Pleurocapsa sp. PCC 7327: one gene and its partner. The protein of the gene in region 2 interacts with the protein of the main gene of each other region in a pairwise test. Links are inferred from orthologs where the notes say so. Each region holds a gene or a part of one and is shown on either strand. Other genes may lie near its edges.

Evidence for each region. The genes of interacting proteins can lie anywhere in the genome.
Region 1: the proteins of priA (region 2) and PLE7327_RS15940 interact in binary tests that used the Escherichia coli proteins (3 or more experiments, as listed by UniProt). The link is inferred for Pleurocapsa sp. PCC 7327 from one-to-one orthologs.

Annotation. Positions count from the first base shown.
Region 1 is NC_019689.1:3,561,768-3,567,607, reverse strand. What follows is about bases 1-2,995. They hold PLE7327_RS15940 (single-stranded DNA-binding protein), read right to left. Parts: upstream 1,687-2,995; coding sequence 1,315-1,686; downstream 1-1,314. Other genes in these bases: PLE7327_RS15930 (rod shape-determining protein), read left to right, coding at 2,017-2,995; PLE7327_RS15945 (SIMPL domain-containing protein), read left to right, coding at 491-1,243; PLE7327_RS15950 (glycosyltransferase), read right to left, coding at 1-341. Outside these bases: more of PLE7327_RS15930, read left to right, coding at 2,996-3,018; rod shape-determining protein MreC, read left to right, coding at 3,053-3,817; rod shape-determining protein MreD, read left to right, coding at 3,817-4,404; PLE7327_RS15915 (DUF1499 domain-containing protein), read right to left, coding at 4,878-5,261; carboxyl-terminal processing protease CtpA, read right to left, coding at 5,282-5,840. UniProt on the Escherichia coli protein: Plays an important role in DNA replication, recombination and repair. Binds to ssDNA and to an array of partner proteins to recruit them to their sites of action during DNA metabolism. Acts as a sliding platform that migrates on DNA via reptation.
Region 2 is NC_019689.1:3,842,293-3,850,691, forward strand. Bases 835-3,973 are described here. They hold priA (primosomal protein N'), read right to left. Parts: upstream 3,593-3,973; coding sequence 1,076-3,592; downstream 835-1,075. Other genes in these bases: PLE7327_RS17350 (pentapeptide repeat-containing protein), read right to left, coding at 835-938. Outside these bases: PLE7327_RS24930 (hypothetical protein), read left to right, coding at 27-182; more of PLE7327_RS17350, read right to left, coding at 396-834; PLE7327_RS17360 (RNA polymerase sigma factor, RpoD/SigA family), read left to right, coding at 4,136-5,263; PLE7327_RS17365 (hypothetical protein), read left to right, coding at 5,282-5,536; PLE7327_RS24935 (hypothetical protein), read left to right, coding at 5,657-5,824; PLE7327_RS17375 (sigma-70 family RNA polymerase sigma factor), read left to right, coding at 5,950-7,164; PLE7327_RS17380 (DUF1822 family protein), read left to right, coding at 7,219-8,373; PLE7327_RS17385 (response regulator transcription factor), read right to left, coding at 8,381-8,399.

The sequences.
Region 1 (5,840 bases), 280 kb from region 2 along the record:
TGGCAATAGCAGATGTGTAGCTGATCGGGACTGACGAGTACTCCCTTGGCGACCGCGTGGGATGAGGAGAGAATCACGTCATACTGCCGTAAATCTAGCTGTTCGATCGCTAGGGGCAGCAGAGGCAAATATTTCTGAATGCCGTTGCGAGCCAAAGGTAAATGTTGCAGAAACGTCGTTCCAATCTTTCGTCCATAGAGATAACTCTGGGGATTGACTGATTCAAAGTCAATTAAGGCATAAAGATCGGCATCGATATGGCGCAAGATTTCGCGCACGACTAACTCCGAACCACCCGTGGCTTTAGGAGTTAGCCACTCGTGAACCAGAGCGTATTTCATAGGCCGAGCAGACAGCGAGCATTGGTTTCCAAAATGGCAACAAGATAAACTTTTTCAGTTTTTCGGTGGCACAGTAGAAGTAGAGGCGATCGCCAATTCGCAGTTGGCTGAAAGCTTAGTCAATGGTATTGGTATGAGGAGCAACAAAAGTGAACAAAGAGCTTTTATCTAGTCAAAAATCATCTTTTAAGTGGCTTTTAGACAAGCAAGCACAGGTAATGGCAATCTTACTCGTTATTCTTAGTATAGCGTCAAGCGCTCCCGCGATCGCCCAAGAAAAAATCCTGCGCATCCTAACCGTCACCGGACAGGGACAGGAAACGATTCCTACCAGCTTGGCTCAAGTACAGCTAGGCGTGGAGGTCAAAGGACAAACGGCACAAGAGGTACAGCAAGAGATCGCCAGACGGTCGTCGGCAGTGGTAGAGTTGCTGCGATCGCGCGGCGTAGAAAAATTACAAACCACTGGGATCCAATTACAGCCCGCCTACTACGATTACAGCAGTAACCAACAACGCCTCGTCGGTTACGTTGGAGTCAATACCATTAGTTTTCGTATCTCTAACGATCGAGTAGGGAATTTACTCGACGAAGCTGTCAAAGCTGGAGCTACTCGAATTGACAGCGTTGATTTTACTGCCAGCGACAACGCGATCGCAGCAGCGCAAAAGCAAGCGCTTCGGCTAGCCACCGAGGATGCCCAGCAACAAGCGGATACGGTCTTGAGTGCCCTCAATCTCACTCGCCAAGAGATCGTTAACATTCAAGTCAATGGAGCAAGTACCCCGCCACCACAGCCGCTAATGGCTCGCGAGGCAGCTAGAACCGATTCTGCTACTACCCCTGTTATTGGCGGCGAGCAAACAGTTAGTGCCTCCGTCACCCTACAGATTAGTTATTGAAGTAGGGGAAGACGCGCGTCGGGCAAACCTTTAGCGTCTGTCCCCTACCCTACAGAAATCGCGAATCGATCTTAAAACTCGCTGTTGCCGCTACCGTAGCCGCCGACTGCGCTGGAGTCGGCGTCCCGCTTCGAGCCTAACAAATCGAGTCTATCCACTCTAATAACGGGAGTCGAACGCTCAGTTCCTGTCTTGTCATCCGTCCAAGTTTCGATTGTCAACGTCCCCTGAATGCCGATCAAACTTCCCTTCCGAACGTAGTTAGCAGCAACTTCTGCCGTTTTGCCCCAAATTTTCAGATTAAACCAATCGGGTTCGTCATTTTTACTGGTAGGGCGATTTACCGCTAAAGTTAACGTACACAAGACGCTTCCCGATTCAAAACATTTAACTTCCGGATCTCTGCCGGCGCGACCTACCAAATGTACGACATTCAGACTCATTCGTCAATTCCTCTCATTTTCCGTTATTTTAGTACAAATATACTCTCACTATTGTAGCTCGTAAGCGCACCAATCGAAACTAACTGGAAAAATAATATCTCGTAACAGTGCGGAAGATTTCCTGCATGACTTGAATCCCCGTCCTAACGAGGAACTGTAAAATTCCCGATCGAATTCGTTAACTTCGCTAGACTTAGAAGGAAAAAAGTAATAAGATCCAATCCACATCAATTCTATTGGGCGATCGTAAAGCAGCATCGTAAATCCTAAATCGTAGTGGGGGGAGAAAGTTCTGTGAATTTTTTTAAACGTTTTTCCCTGTCGCGAGACATGGGCATAGATTTGGGGACTGCCAATACCCTAATTTATATATCTGGTAAAGGCATCGTTTTAGAAGAACCATCTGTCGTTGCGATCGATCGAGATAAAACCCCCCTAGCTGTCGGCGAAGAAGCTAGGAAAATGCTAGGGCGAACTCCGGGTAATATTATCGCGCTGCGTCCCTTGCGCGATGGAGTTATCGCTGACTTCTACAGCGCTGAAATTATGCTATCGGAATTTATCCGTCGCGCCCATGAAGGAAATCCTCTCGGCAATCCTCGCATGGTGATAGGAATTCCTAGCGGAATCACTGGAGTTGAACGCCGAGCCGTTATAGAAGCGGCGACTCGTGCGGGAGCCAAAGAAGTTGGCTTGATTGACGAACCAGTAGCAGCTGCTCTAGGAGCGGGACTTCCCGTGACAGAGGCAACGGGTAACATGATTATTGACATCGGCGGCGGAACGACTGAGGTCGCTGTATTAAGCTTACAGGGAAGAGTGCTGAGCGAATCAGTTCGGGTTGCAGGCGACGAGCTAACCGAGGCAATCGTGCAGTACATGAGAAAAGTCCACAACTTGATTATTGGCGAACGGACAGCAGAAGACATTAAAATCAAACTGGGTTCTGCTTACCCCATTCATAATGAAGAACCAGTTCAAGAAGTTCGAGGCTTACATCTTATGTCTGGATTACCCCGAACCATTACTATTAAAGGAGGAGAGGTTCGAGAAAGCATGGCAGAGCCTCTGTCAACGATTGTCGATGCCGTCAAGCGCACGCTAGAGCGGACGCCTCCCGAACTGGCAGCAGATATTATCGATCGCGGAATTATGCTAGCTGGAGGAGGCGCTTTGATGAAGGGACTCGATACGCTCATCAGTCACGAAACGGGCATCGTTACTCACGTAGCTGAAGATCCGCTCAGATGTGTGGTTAAAGGCACGGGTGAAGTACTCAAGAATCCTAAAATTTTGGAGCGAATCCTCAACGAAAGCGCTCGGATGGCATAAGTAAGGCAACAGGAGAAAGGCAAAAATTATCGTTATGTTTGCGGTGCGGCGAGTAAAGTGGACTCGACTCGGAGTACAAATACTTTTAATTCTCTCGGTCATTGGCGTTGCTTGGTTGCTGCGCCAAACTCAAGGAAAGGCTATCCAAGAAATCTATTCCTGGCTCGTTCGTCCGTTTCGATCCGAACCAGCTTCCTTGGTAGAAAAAAAACTTACGAATGCTCGTATTCTAGAACTAGAACAGAGAATTAGCGAATTAGAAAAGCAAAATCAGCAATTAAAAAAACTTTTAGGCGATTTTGAAAAATATAAACGATCCGCGATCGCAGCGCCTATTATCGGACGCAGCGCAGACGACTGGTGGCAGCAAGCGATTTTAGGTCGAGGCAGTCGAGATGGCATTGAAAAGGGTTTTGCAGTCACCGGAATTGGGGGATTAGTCGGTCGAGTCATCGAGGTGACACCTCATAGCAGTCGAGTTCTCTTGATTAGCGATCCCAACAGTCGCGTTGGCGCGATTGTCACTCGCAGTCGTTCGATGGGTTTAATCAAAGGACGCGGCTCTCAAATTGCTGTTATGGAGTTTTTTGAAAAAGTCCCCAATATTCGCCCCGGCGACACGGTGAGTACCTCCGCTGTCAGCCAATTATTTCCCGCAGGTTTGCCAATCGGTCGCGTCCAATCGGTCAATTTGCAAAAAGGACCTGCTCCCGAAGCTACGATAATCATAACAGCCCCAATCGATAGTTTGGAATGGGCGCTCGTCCATCCCTTCAAAAGCGATTTGGAACCAAAGTGATGAAGCTATCAAAATCAAAATGGTCTTCCGAGCAGCGCCAAATTCTCAATGGGTTTATAATTTGTGCTTCGGTGCTTCTTTGTGCGTGTTTGACTTTCGTTCGTCTGCCTGGGATGGAGTTATTGGGAATTGCCCCTAGTTGGCTATTAATCTGGACGGTGAGTTGGAGTCTCAAACGATCTGTTTTTCAGGGCATATTAGCAGGACTTGCTTTGGGCATGATTCAAGATGGCATGACCTCTGCTCCTGCCTCCGGTCCTTCTCATGTTTTGTCTCTCGTTTTAGTAGGGTTTTTGACAGCAAAACTGCAAAAGCAGCGATATCTTAAAGAAGATTTTATTTCGGTCGCGCTCATTGTTTTTGCGATGTCGATTGTTGCTGAGGCGGCGATCGCAGTTCAGCATATTCTCCATCACATTCGCGCCCCAGAAGAAGTTTGGTTAGATTATCAGCGCATTTCACTTTCTTCAGCTATTCTCAGCAGTCTCTGGGCACCAGTTCTCTATTATCCTCTCAATCGTTGGTGGGAGAAGCTTAAGGCGTTGGAGCGAGCATCTTTAGGGGGGATCGAGTCCAGGCATTCTTAGAGGATATCCCAAAAGTCCATTTTGTCATGCTCAATGCAGGAGAACGTAACGAAGAATCTAGGTTTGGAGTTGGTATGCTAATACCACTTTGGATTTTGCGCTGCTCGAACAAAGTTCTGCGCAGCGGTTTTGGATTTTGGATTGAGAAGTAAGGGCGAGTTTATCTAAAAACGCGCCCTTACTTCCCTACAGTTACTGTCAAACGGTTACTGTCAAAAACTCGCCACACAGAGCTGCTGACTAATTGCTAATTCGCAATTGATAATTCGCAATTCGCCATTAAAAGATAAAAACATTGAATTTCTAGCTAGAATCCCATCTCTATTTCCCAATTGCGAATTGATAATTGCCAATTGCGAATTGCTATAAGATGTTTCGCTTCGCGATCGCTACGCTCAACATGACATTATTATACTTTTGGGACAACCTGTTAGCATTTTTAATTGCGAATTGCGAACTCTAGCGAATTGGAATCACTTGGCTTGTAATTTCGCTCTAATCTCCTCGACTCGCTTGCGATTGACTCCTAGATCGGACTGTCCCAGACGGGAAGCCGATCGCACGTGAATGACATTTTCATTCGAATCGAGATAAAATTCTACATCATCGACAAAACCCATGAGCTTGCTTTTAAATTCGGCATAGAGATAATTATCGGTTTGTTCGATAATTGTAGTTCTCTCCATACTTTCAATGACTTTTCTGAGATCGGCGATCGCAACTGGTGGCAGAGGATCGATTTTGGATTTGGGATCTTGACTCTGACTGTTGACGCAATTGGGAGAACCGGGACAAGGAGCGAGTTTTCCGTCTTTTACGCCTAGATTGGTCGGTCTTTTCCCAGAAAAATTAAACACGATTTTCACCTCTCCACGCACTAATTAGCTTTTGCCAAGACAGTTTTATTGGTCAATACCTCTACTGCTGCTTGATACTGTTTGTCGGCTTCCGTGCCTATTTGTTGATAGGTTATCGGATCTTGAGAAACGACGCGATCGGGAACAATTCCTTGTTTGTGGATGTCTTTGTGAGTGGGAGTTTCGTATTTGGCAACCGTAATTGCCAGTCCAGCACCATCGGGCAACTCAAACAACGATTGAATCAATCCCTTCCCAAAGGTTTTTTCTCCTACTAGCGTTGCCCTGCCATTATCTTGCAAAGCTCCTGCTAAAATTTCGCTAGCGCTGGCAGTTCCCTGATTGACTAAAACGGCTAGAGGAGCGTTAGTGAGCGCTGCACCAGATGCCGTAAAACTGTCTAACATTCCTTGTCGGTTGACCGTGTAGACGATCGCGCCTTCATCTATCCACAAACGGGCGATCTCAATTCCTGCTTGCAGTAATCCGCCAGGATTATTGCGCAAATCGAGAATATAAGCTTGAACGCCTTGCTTTTCTAAATTTTTGACCGAATGAGCGACTTCTTGAGCGGCATTG
Region 2 (8,399 bases):
GCCACAACAAATTTGAAGGAGGCGACATGAAAACTAATTATCTCGGCATTCAAGCCAAGCGCAATTCTGAATCAATTAGCGAACAGGCTCGCTTGCTGATGAGCCAAAGCCGCCACAAACAGCACAATCGCCAACAATCGATGTTGCACAGAGCGGCAGAAGAAGTGGGGATTGAGGTCTAGATGAATGACTCCTCAGTCAGGAGCCATTTCTAATTCAGAGCAACAAAGGGGATGCCATAGGAACGCATCCCCTTTCTCGATTTTATGTAGGATTAACTCAGATCTTGCACTACGCTTCTGCTCGATTGCGAAAGTCCTCGCCTATAGGACTAAATGATTACTAGATAAGACTTTCAGTCCATTTTAATGGACTTATGCTCTTAGCCAAGAAATTTATTTCTTGGCTTGACCCGACCAACTGACCCAATGGGGAGATCTCGCGGGGAAAATATTTGAGCCAGATCGCTGGTCAATTCCATCGAGTTTGGCTCCAACCGTATCGGCTACGCTTAAATCGGTGTTAACTAGGATCGCTCCACTCAGATTAGCACCACTTAAATCTGCCCCGTCTAGATGAACTTCTCTTAAGTTGGCTTGGCTGAGATTAGCATTATGTAAGTTGGCACAACGCAAGTCAGCTCCGGTCAGGTCAGCTCCACTGAGATTGGCAGAGGTTAAATCGGCTCCGATGAGGTTAATCTCTATTAAATTAGCCCCGACTAAGTTAGCTTTGATGAGATCGGCATCGGTCAAGTTAGCTTGTTTTAAACAAGCACCACTCAAATCGGTTTCACTCAAATCGGCTCCACTTAAATCAGCGCGAGTCAAGTTGATGCCTTGGAACTTCAAACCTTGTAAATTGGCTATGTGAAGATTGACTTCCTCAAAATTGCGTTGATTTTTGAGGTAACGAATGAATAGTTCTCTGACCTTCATAAGTTTGCCCTCCCTTCGCTTTTAAATCGATATTTTTAGTAACTTGTGAAATTTAGCTGCGATCGAATCGTTGAAAAATGTCATCATCTTGTGACTTAATTTTAAAAAAATTTTTCTCCTCAAATCGATTAAAAAAATTAATCTATACTTAACGGATCGACATCAATAGATAGGCTTACTGATTGAGGACATAAATTCCGTAACTCGTTCAAAATTAGTAGATTTTCTCTTGCCTCGGCAGCAAACTTGAGCAGAATATGCCAGCGATAGCGACGTGCCACTCGCATAATATTAGCTGGCGCGGGTCCCAAAATTTCGCAATCCGAATTTAATAGGTTAGTACAAGCATCTGCCACGCTCTGCGCACTATTTTGTACCTCAACCCCATCAATGCCGCTCAGTCTTATCAGAACTAACCGTCCGTAGGGCGGATAATGTAGAGCTTCTCGTTGCGATAATTCGACCTCGACAAAATTGTCATAATCGTGCCGTCGCACGGCTTGAATGACGGGATGATCTGGGGAATAAGTTTGGACGATAACTCGTCCTGGTTCGTCGCCTCGACCCGCACGACCGGCTACCTGAGTTAATGTTTGAAAGGCGCGTTCTGAGGCGCGGTAATCGGAATGGTGCAACAATCCATCTGCCGATACGATTCCGACAAGAGTAACTTGGTCAAGATCGAGTCCTTTGGTCAGCATTTGAGTACCCACTAAAACATCCGCCTCTCCTCTGGCAAATTGACTCAGTAAGGTGCGATGCGCTCCTTTGGTACGAGTGGTATCGCTATCAAAGCGAATCCATCGCAGTTTAGGGAACTGTTGCGTTAGCTCTTGCGTAACTTTTTGCGTTCCGCTGCCAAAGAATTTTAAATAGGGAGAACCGCATTCGGGACAGTTACGCGGTTGCAGGCAACTGTAATTACAGTAATGACAGCGCAATAATTCCGTCGCTCCTTCATGGGTGTAATGATAGGAGAGGGATACATCGCAGTGGGGACATTCCATGACATAGCCGCAACTTCTGCAAGAGACAAAGGTGCTGTGTCCGCGACGATTAATAAACAGAATTGCCTTTTGCTGTCTCTGTTGCAGAGATTCTAGCGCTTCTTGCAGCGAGCGACTGAAAATAGATCGATTTCCTATTTGCAATTCCCGCCTCATATCGACAATTTCTACTGGCGGTAGGGGACGGGATTGGATTCTCTGGGGCAGGGAAAGGTAATAGGATTTTGCCTTAGGGATTGGGAAATTTTTTCTTTCTTCCTTGTGACTTCTAACCTCTACCCAACTTTCTAATGAAGGCGTTGCAGAACCTAAAATTAAGAGACAGTCTTCTAATTCAGCTCGCCATTTGGCAACGGTACGAGCGTGATAGGTGGGAAGAAGTTGGGTTTGTTTGAAGCTGGAGTCGTGTTCTTCGTCTAGGACGATCGAACCGAGTTTGGGTAAGGGTGCAAAGATTGCCGAACGGGTGCCGATGACGATTTGGGGTTCGCCTGCCAGCATCTGTCGCCAAGTATCATAACGCTCACCGTCCGAAAGCGCGCTATGATAGACGCAGACTTTATGACCAAAACGAGCGCGGAAACGGTCAGTCAATTGCGGGGTTAAGCCGATTTCTGGGACGAGGACGAGCGCGGATTTTCCAGATTCTAAAATAGGCGCGATCGCTTGTAAATAGACCTCGGTTTTTCCCGAACCCGTTACTCCGTGCAGTAAGACTTGGGCAAATCCTTCTAGGGCGCGAATCGTCGCTAGTGCTTCTGCTTGGTCTTGCGTCAAGGTTTTTGGAGTATCGCTCGTCGGATGTTCTTCGTTGAGGAGGCGCAGTCTTTCTCGCTGTTGAATGACGATGCATCCTTTACTGGCTAGCGCATCTACAATGGCGGAACTTGCTTTGCATAATTGCAATAATTCATTTAGCCACAGTTCGCCGCCTCGATGTCGCAAAACTTCTAAGACTTCTCGCTGTCGTTGGGTTAAGTCGATGGGAAAACTTTCTACAATTAATGTCACCGCTTTTTGCAGTTTGGGACGGGTAGTTTTTGGAGGTTCGAGATAGCTTTCTACCCAACCGCGCTTGACTAATTCTCGGATGCCTCGATTGGCATTTCTAATCTGGCGTTGCAGGTATTGGGCGCTATAATCTCCCTCTTTTTGAGATTTGAGCAGTCGCAGAATTTGTCCTGTCGATGGGCTGCAAAATGTCTCTGCACCTTGAGGAAGCGCTTCTCGCCTCAGACGAATGCGACGTTGAGATCGCCCTAACAATCCCGGCGGCAAAGCCGATTTAATGACTGCCATTAAATCGGTACAATAATATTCGGCAACGCGGTTGAGCAACTGCCAATAAGAACTGGGGAAAAAACCAGCACTAATGACATCTTCTACCTCGCGAATCCGACTGGGATCGAGATCGGCGCTTGGCGATTTTACCCAGCCAATGGCAATTCCTCCTAAGATCTGCGATCCAAACGGAACGCTGACGATATCTCCGGGTTTGACAGCTAAATCTGAAGGCAGGCGATAGGTGTATAATCCCTGTACGCCGGGACAATCGACTAAGACTTCCAGCCATTTCTCCTCTGACGAGCCAAATTGATATGAAGCGCTAGGCTCAGCTACAACGAGACCAAAATCAGTATCGGACATAGAGCAGCGATCGAGGTAATAAATTCTAGCTTACAGTTAATAGCGTCACTTCTGACTTCTTCATTGGCTAACTGAGAGAGATATTAAGAACCTTTGTCTTTTACTACACAATTTTTAGGCGATCGGCTACAGTGTAGGCAGAAACTCCGATCATTTTTCGATTTTAGGAGAGAAGGCGAGTTCGCTAAACTTTTATTGAAGGCTACCTCTGCGGCGATCGAAATTTAAAAAAAGTATTTATCAAAGAGCGTAAGAGGAAAATGTATGGCAATCTATATAAATCCTAACTTCTTAACACGGTCTTTTCAAATTGCTTTATCTGCTAATTCTAAATCACATTAACTCCCGCAATTTTTGATTTTGTAATTATATAAACAAAAGTTTTTAATAATTCTGCTAGTTTAGTCTATGCTGGGAATCCAGAGATTTTAAAAAAAATTAAAAAGCATTCATCGGTATAAAATGTCAAAAACGGCCAACTAGAAACAAAGAAATTGCTCTAACCAAGTTTAATTTTTGTTATCCAAAATTAACAATTAGCTTATGAAAAGCCTCAAGTTGACACAAGACGATAATCTAAACTCGACAGCCAATCTAGACAGATTAGACGATCTCGAACGAGATAACGAGGAAACCGATTTTAATCCAATTGATATTGAATTTACAGACGATATCGATAGAGCAAGCAATCGTTCTGCATCGGGATATACTAAAACTAATGCAGACGATACAGTTGGCGCTTTCTTTAAAGAGATGGCACGCTACCCTCTGCTCAAACCTGAAGAGGAAATTGAGTTAGCCCATAGCGTCAAATTTCTGGTAGATGCCGAGGAAACGCGCAGGCAACTGCAAGAAGCATTCAAGCGCCCGCCAACAAAAGCAGAATGGGCACAGGCGCTCAAAATGGCAAACGAGCGCCAGCTAGAAAACCGTCTTTATCGGGGACGTTGTGCCAAACGCAAGATGATTCGCTCGAATTTGCGCTTGGTCGTCTCCATTGCCAAACGCTATCTCAATCGAGGCGTTCCCTTCCTAGATTTGATTCAAGAAGGCGCGATCGGGCTAAATCGAGCAACAGAAAAATTCGATCCCAACAAAGGTTATAAGTTTTCTACCTACGCTTATTGGTGGATTCGCCAAGCGATCACGCGCACGATCGCCAACGATGCACGTACCATTCGCCTACCCATTCATATCGTTGAGAAACTTAACAAACTCAAAAAAGCACAGCGCGTCCTCAAACAGAACTTACAACGCAATCCCAACGAGGACGAATTGGCTCAAGAACTCGAAGTTAGCCGCAACCAGTTACGCCAACTCCTGCAACTGAGACGGCAATCGCTTTCGCTCAATCATCGCGTTGGCAAAGGAGAAGACACCGAATTAGTCGATTTGCTCGAAGATAACGATCTCCAACTCCCCGAAGAGAAAATGAGCGAAGCCATGTTGCGACAAGAAATCTCAGAGGTATTGAGCGATGTTCTTACCGAACGCGAGAAAGACGTCATCTCCTTGCGCTATGGCTTAGCCACCAGCCAACCCTATACCTTAGAGGAAGTTGGCGGCATGTTTAATCTTTCTCGCGAACGGGTGCGTCAGATTCAAAGTAAAGCCATGCGCAAGTTACGCCGCCCTCAAGTCGCTCGCCGTCTCAAGGGATGGTTGAATTAGCTCGGTCGCATCGATCCAATGACATTAAGCGATCGCGAGGAGCAATTGCTCGAATGGCTGGAAGACTACGGCGTTATAGAGGCGTGGAAGCCAACCGAACCCCTAGCAATTGGCAACGTCGAAGTCGAGATGCTCGACAAGCTGATGAAACGCTGGCGACACAATCTCACACAATTGAGAGACATGAGGCTGCGCTGGTTTGCTTTCTCTTTTGATGTGGAGTATGGGAGTGTGGGGAGTGTGAGGGGTGTTGGAAGACTGGGAGACAATTAACTACTAACCACTGTACGGGCAGGTTTTTGATAGTAACTGTGGGGAAATCTTTAGCGTTTTTAGATAAACTCGCCCCTACTAACTAATCTCCAATCCAAAATCCAGAATTTAACTCACCTCGTGCAGTTGGTACGCGATCGCGGCGTGGGACGATTAGAGTGGAGCGTTCTAGATTGGAACGATCTCGCCATTGATTTCTATAAAAGCATCGGGGCAAGGATTTTAGAAGAATGGCGTATTTGTCGGATTGCGGGAGATTCGATTTCCCAACTAGCCGATGGGACATAGATAAAAGAAAGTTTAGCCGGCTAAGTCAAATAGCTTTCTTTGTTTTATCCTTGAAACAGCGATTTGAGGAGCGGAGCGAGTCGAAGGATCGCACTCGTCTAACGTTTGTAGGAACTACTTAAATCATGCATCCCCGGCAAAGTCTAATCGAGATTTTTTCTACGTTTGCACAATTTGAGGCAGAACAGTTCAGTCGGTGGGTGACGGATCTCCATCTGCGTCGCAGCATGCAAAATTGTCTAGAGCGAGGCTGGCAAGCAGATAGCTCAGAAAACTTTTGGTGGCTCTACTGGTACAAGGTTTGGCAATCTCAACCCGCTCCAAAAAAGAAAGACGATCTCAACAAAAGTCATGCGCGATCGCACCTGACGGCATACTTACAAGAAGCTTGTTACTGGGCAGCCCAAAAAGCGATCGCTAACTTTTCTAAGACTCAATATACCTTGCCCGATGGTTTTCAAGTAGCGATTGCTCAGATCGAGAAAGTATTAAAAGGCTTTAGTCTGGAGCGAGGTTTTAATCTAAAAAACTATGCCAGCATCATTTTCGCCAACATCATTCGAGAAAATCTGCGCCAGCGTCAAGAAATCGATATCTGCACGCCTTGGGCGATATTGCGCAAGCTGAGTCAAAAACGATTAGTGGAATCTTTAGAGGCAATTGGGTTGACTTCAGAGGCGATTGCCTCTTACCTTCTCGCTTGGAAATGTTTTAAGACGCTTTACGTGCCTTCGATTGGAGAGACTTCAACTCGCCAACTCAACAAGCCAGACCGTTCTACTTGGGAAGCGATCGCTTCTCTTTATAATAAAGAACGTCCCCCCTCCGAACCAGAAGGCACCCCAGAAACCTTAGAACAGTGGCTGCTCGACTGTGCGAAAGCCGCTCGTTCCTATCTCTATCCGACTTTGACCTCGCTTAATGCGCCAACGCCGGGACAAGAATCTGGCGAACTGCAAGATTACCTGCCAGCAACCGAGTCTGAATCTTTGCTAGCCGACGCGATCGCAGCGCAAGAAGAGCGGACAAGGCTTTCTCAACAAACTCAGCTCAATGAAATTTTAAGTGCTGCCTTGACTGGGATGGACGCAGAAGCACAGCATCTCCTACAACTGTACTACGGTCGAGGTCTTAAGCAACAGGAAATAGCCGAGCAACTGGAAACCAAACAGTATGCGGTTTCGCGGCGACTCGCCAAAGCCAAACAATCGTTGCTCCTGACGCTTGCCAGGTGGAGTCAAGAGCAACTGCATATTTCGCTCGCGTCAGACGTACTCGACAACATCAGTAAGGTTCTAGAAGAATGGCTTTCGACACGTTATAGTCAAACCAATTCATAATTGTGAATTATTGTGAATTGCCAACTTCCCATTCATCCAATCGAGAGTAGCCCGATGATTTTTGCTAACTCCACACAACTGTGCCTAGAAATTCTGCCGGCAGATCGCGATCGCGCTAAGCAACAAAGCCAATTGTTTTCAACGCCAGCTTCTCGTTGGAGGGCCTACCTCAACCAACTGTGTCTGAGTGCAGTCCTGCCTTGGTTGCAACAAGAGTACGATCCCCAGGCACGGGTTTGGCTTGGTATGGCTGCCCTGCCCAGCTTTTGGGAAGTTGTCAATGGCGTTGCGATCGCCCTCGATAACATGCGTTTTTTATCGATCCCCAGCGAAGCGATCGATCTCGACGAAATGCGGGTGCAGCAAGAATGGATCGATCTTCCCAGTTGGGCGGCAGATTATTATTTGGCGGTGCAGATCGAGCCAGATGAAGGATGGGTGAGAATTTGGGGATATGCTACTCACCAGCAATTGAAACTTCAGGGAAACTACGATCGGAGAGATCGCACCTATTCTTTAGATGAAGAGAACTTAATCGCAGATTTAAACGTTCTCTGGGTAGCTAGGCAACTCTGTCCGGGAGAACCAACGCGAGCGGCGATCGCATCGCTTCCCGGTTTATCCTTAGAGCGCGCCGAAAATTTGCTCGCTCGCCTGGGCGCTCCCGCCGTTATCGAACCTCGACTTGCCGTACCCTTTCCCCTTTGGGGATCGCTCCTAGAACACGGAGGCTGGCGACAGCGATTGTATGAGAAGCGCTTGGGCAGACAAGAGCAATGGTCGGTGCTTGATTGGCTTCGCGGCGGCGTTTCAGAATTAGCCAAACAAATGGCGTGGGAACGGTTCGAGTTGCAAACGGCATGGCAACGAGCGCGAGAAGAGAAAGCTCCAGCGATTTCAACCGTCCTATCCCGTCAGTTAATCGTCAACCATCAACCTTATGAGTTGCGGGCACTCCCTTTAAGCGATCCCGAAGCCAGAATTTGGCGCTTCGAGTTACGCAGTACCTCCTTAGCTGGCTCGATCCCCAGAGGATTTAAACTGAGACTGTTGACTGAAGATTTACAGTCTTTTGAAAACAACGAGGACATTGCTACAGAAGCCGTAGAGCGGCTATACGTTGAGGTAGCCATCTCGCCGGGGGAAGGATTGGTCTGGGAGGTCGAGCCGTCTCCAGAGAATTGCGATCGCGAAATCTTGCGGTTTTGAGACAGCGCTAAACGGCAGCCGCATCG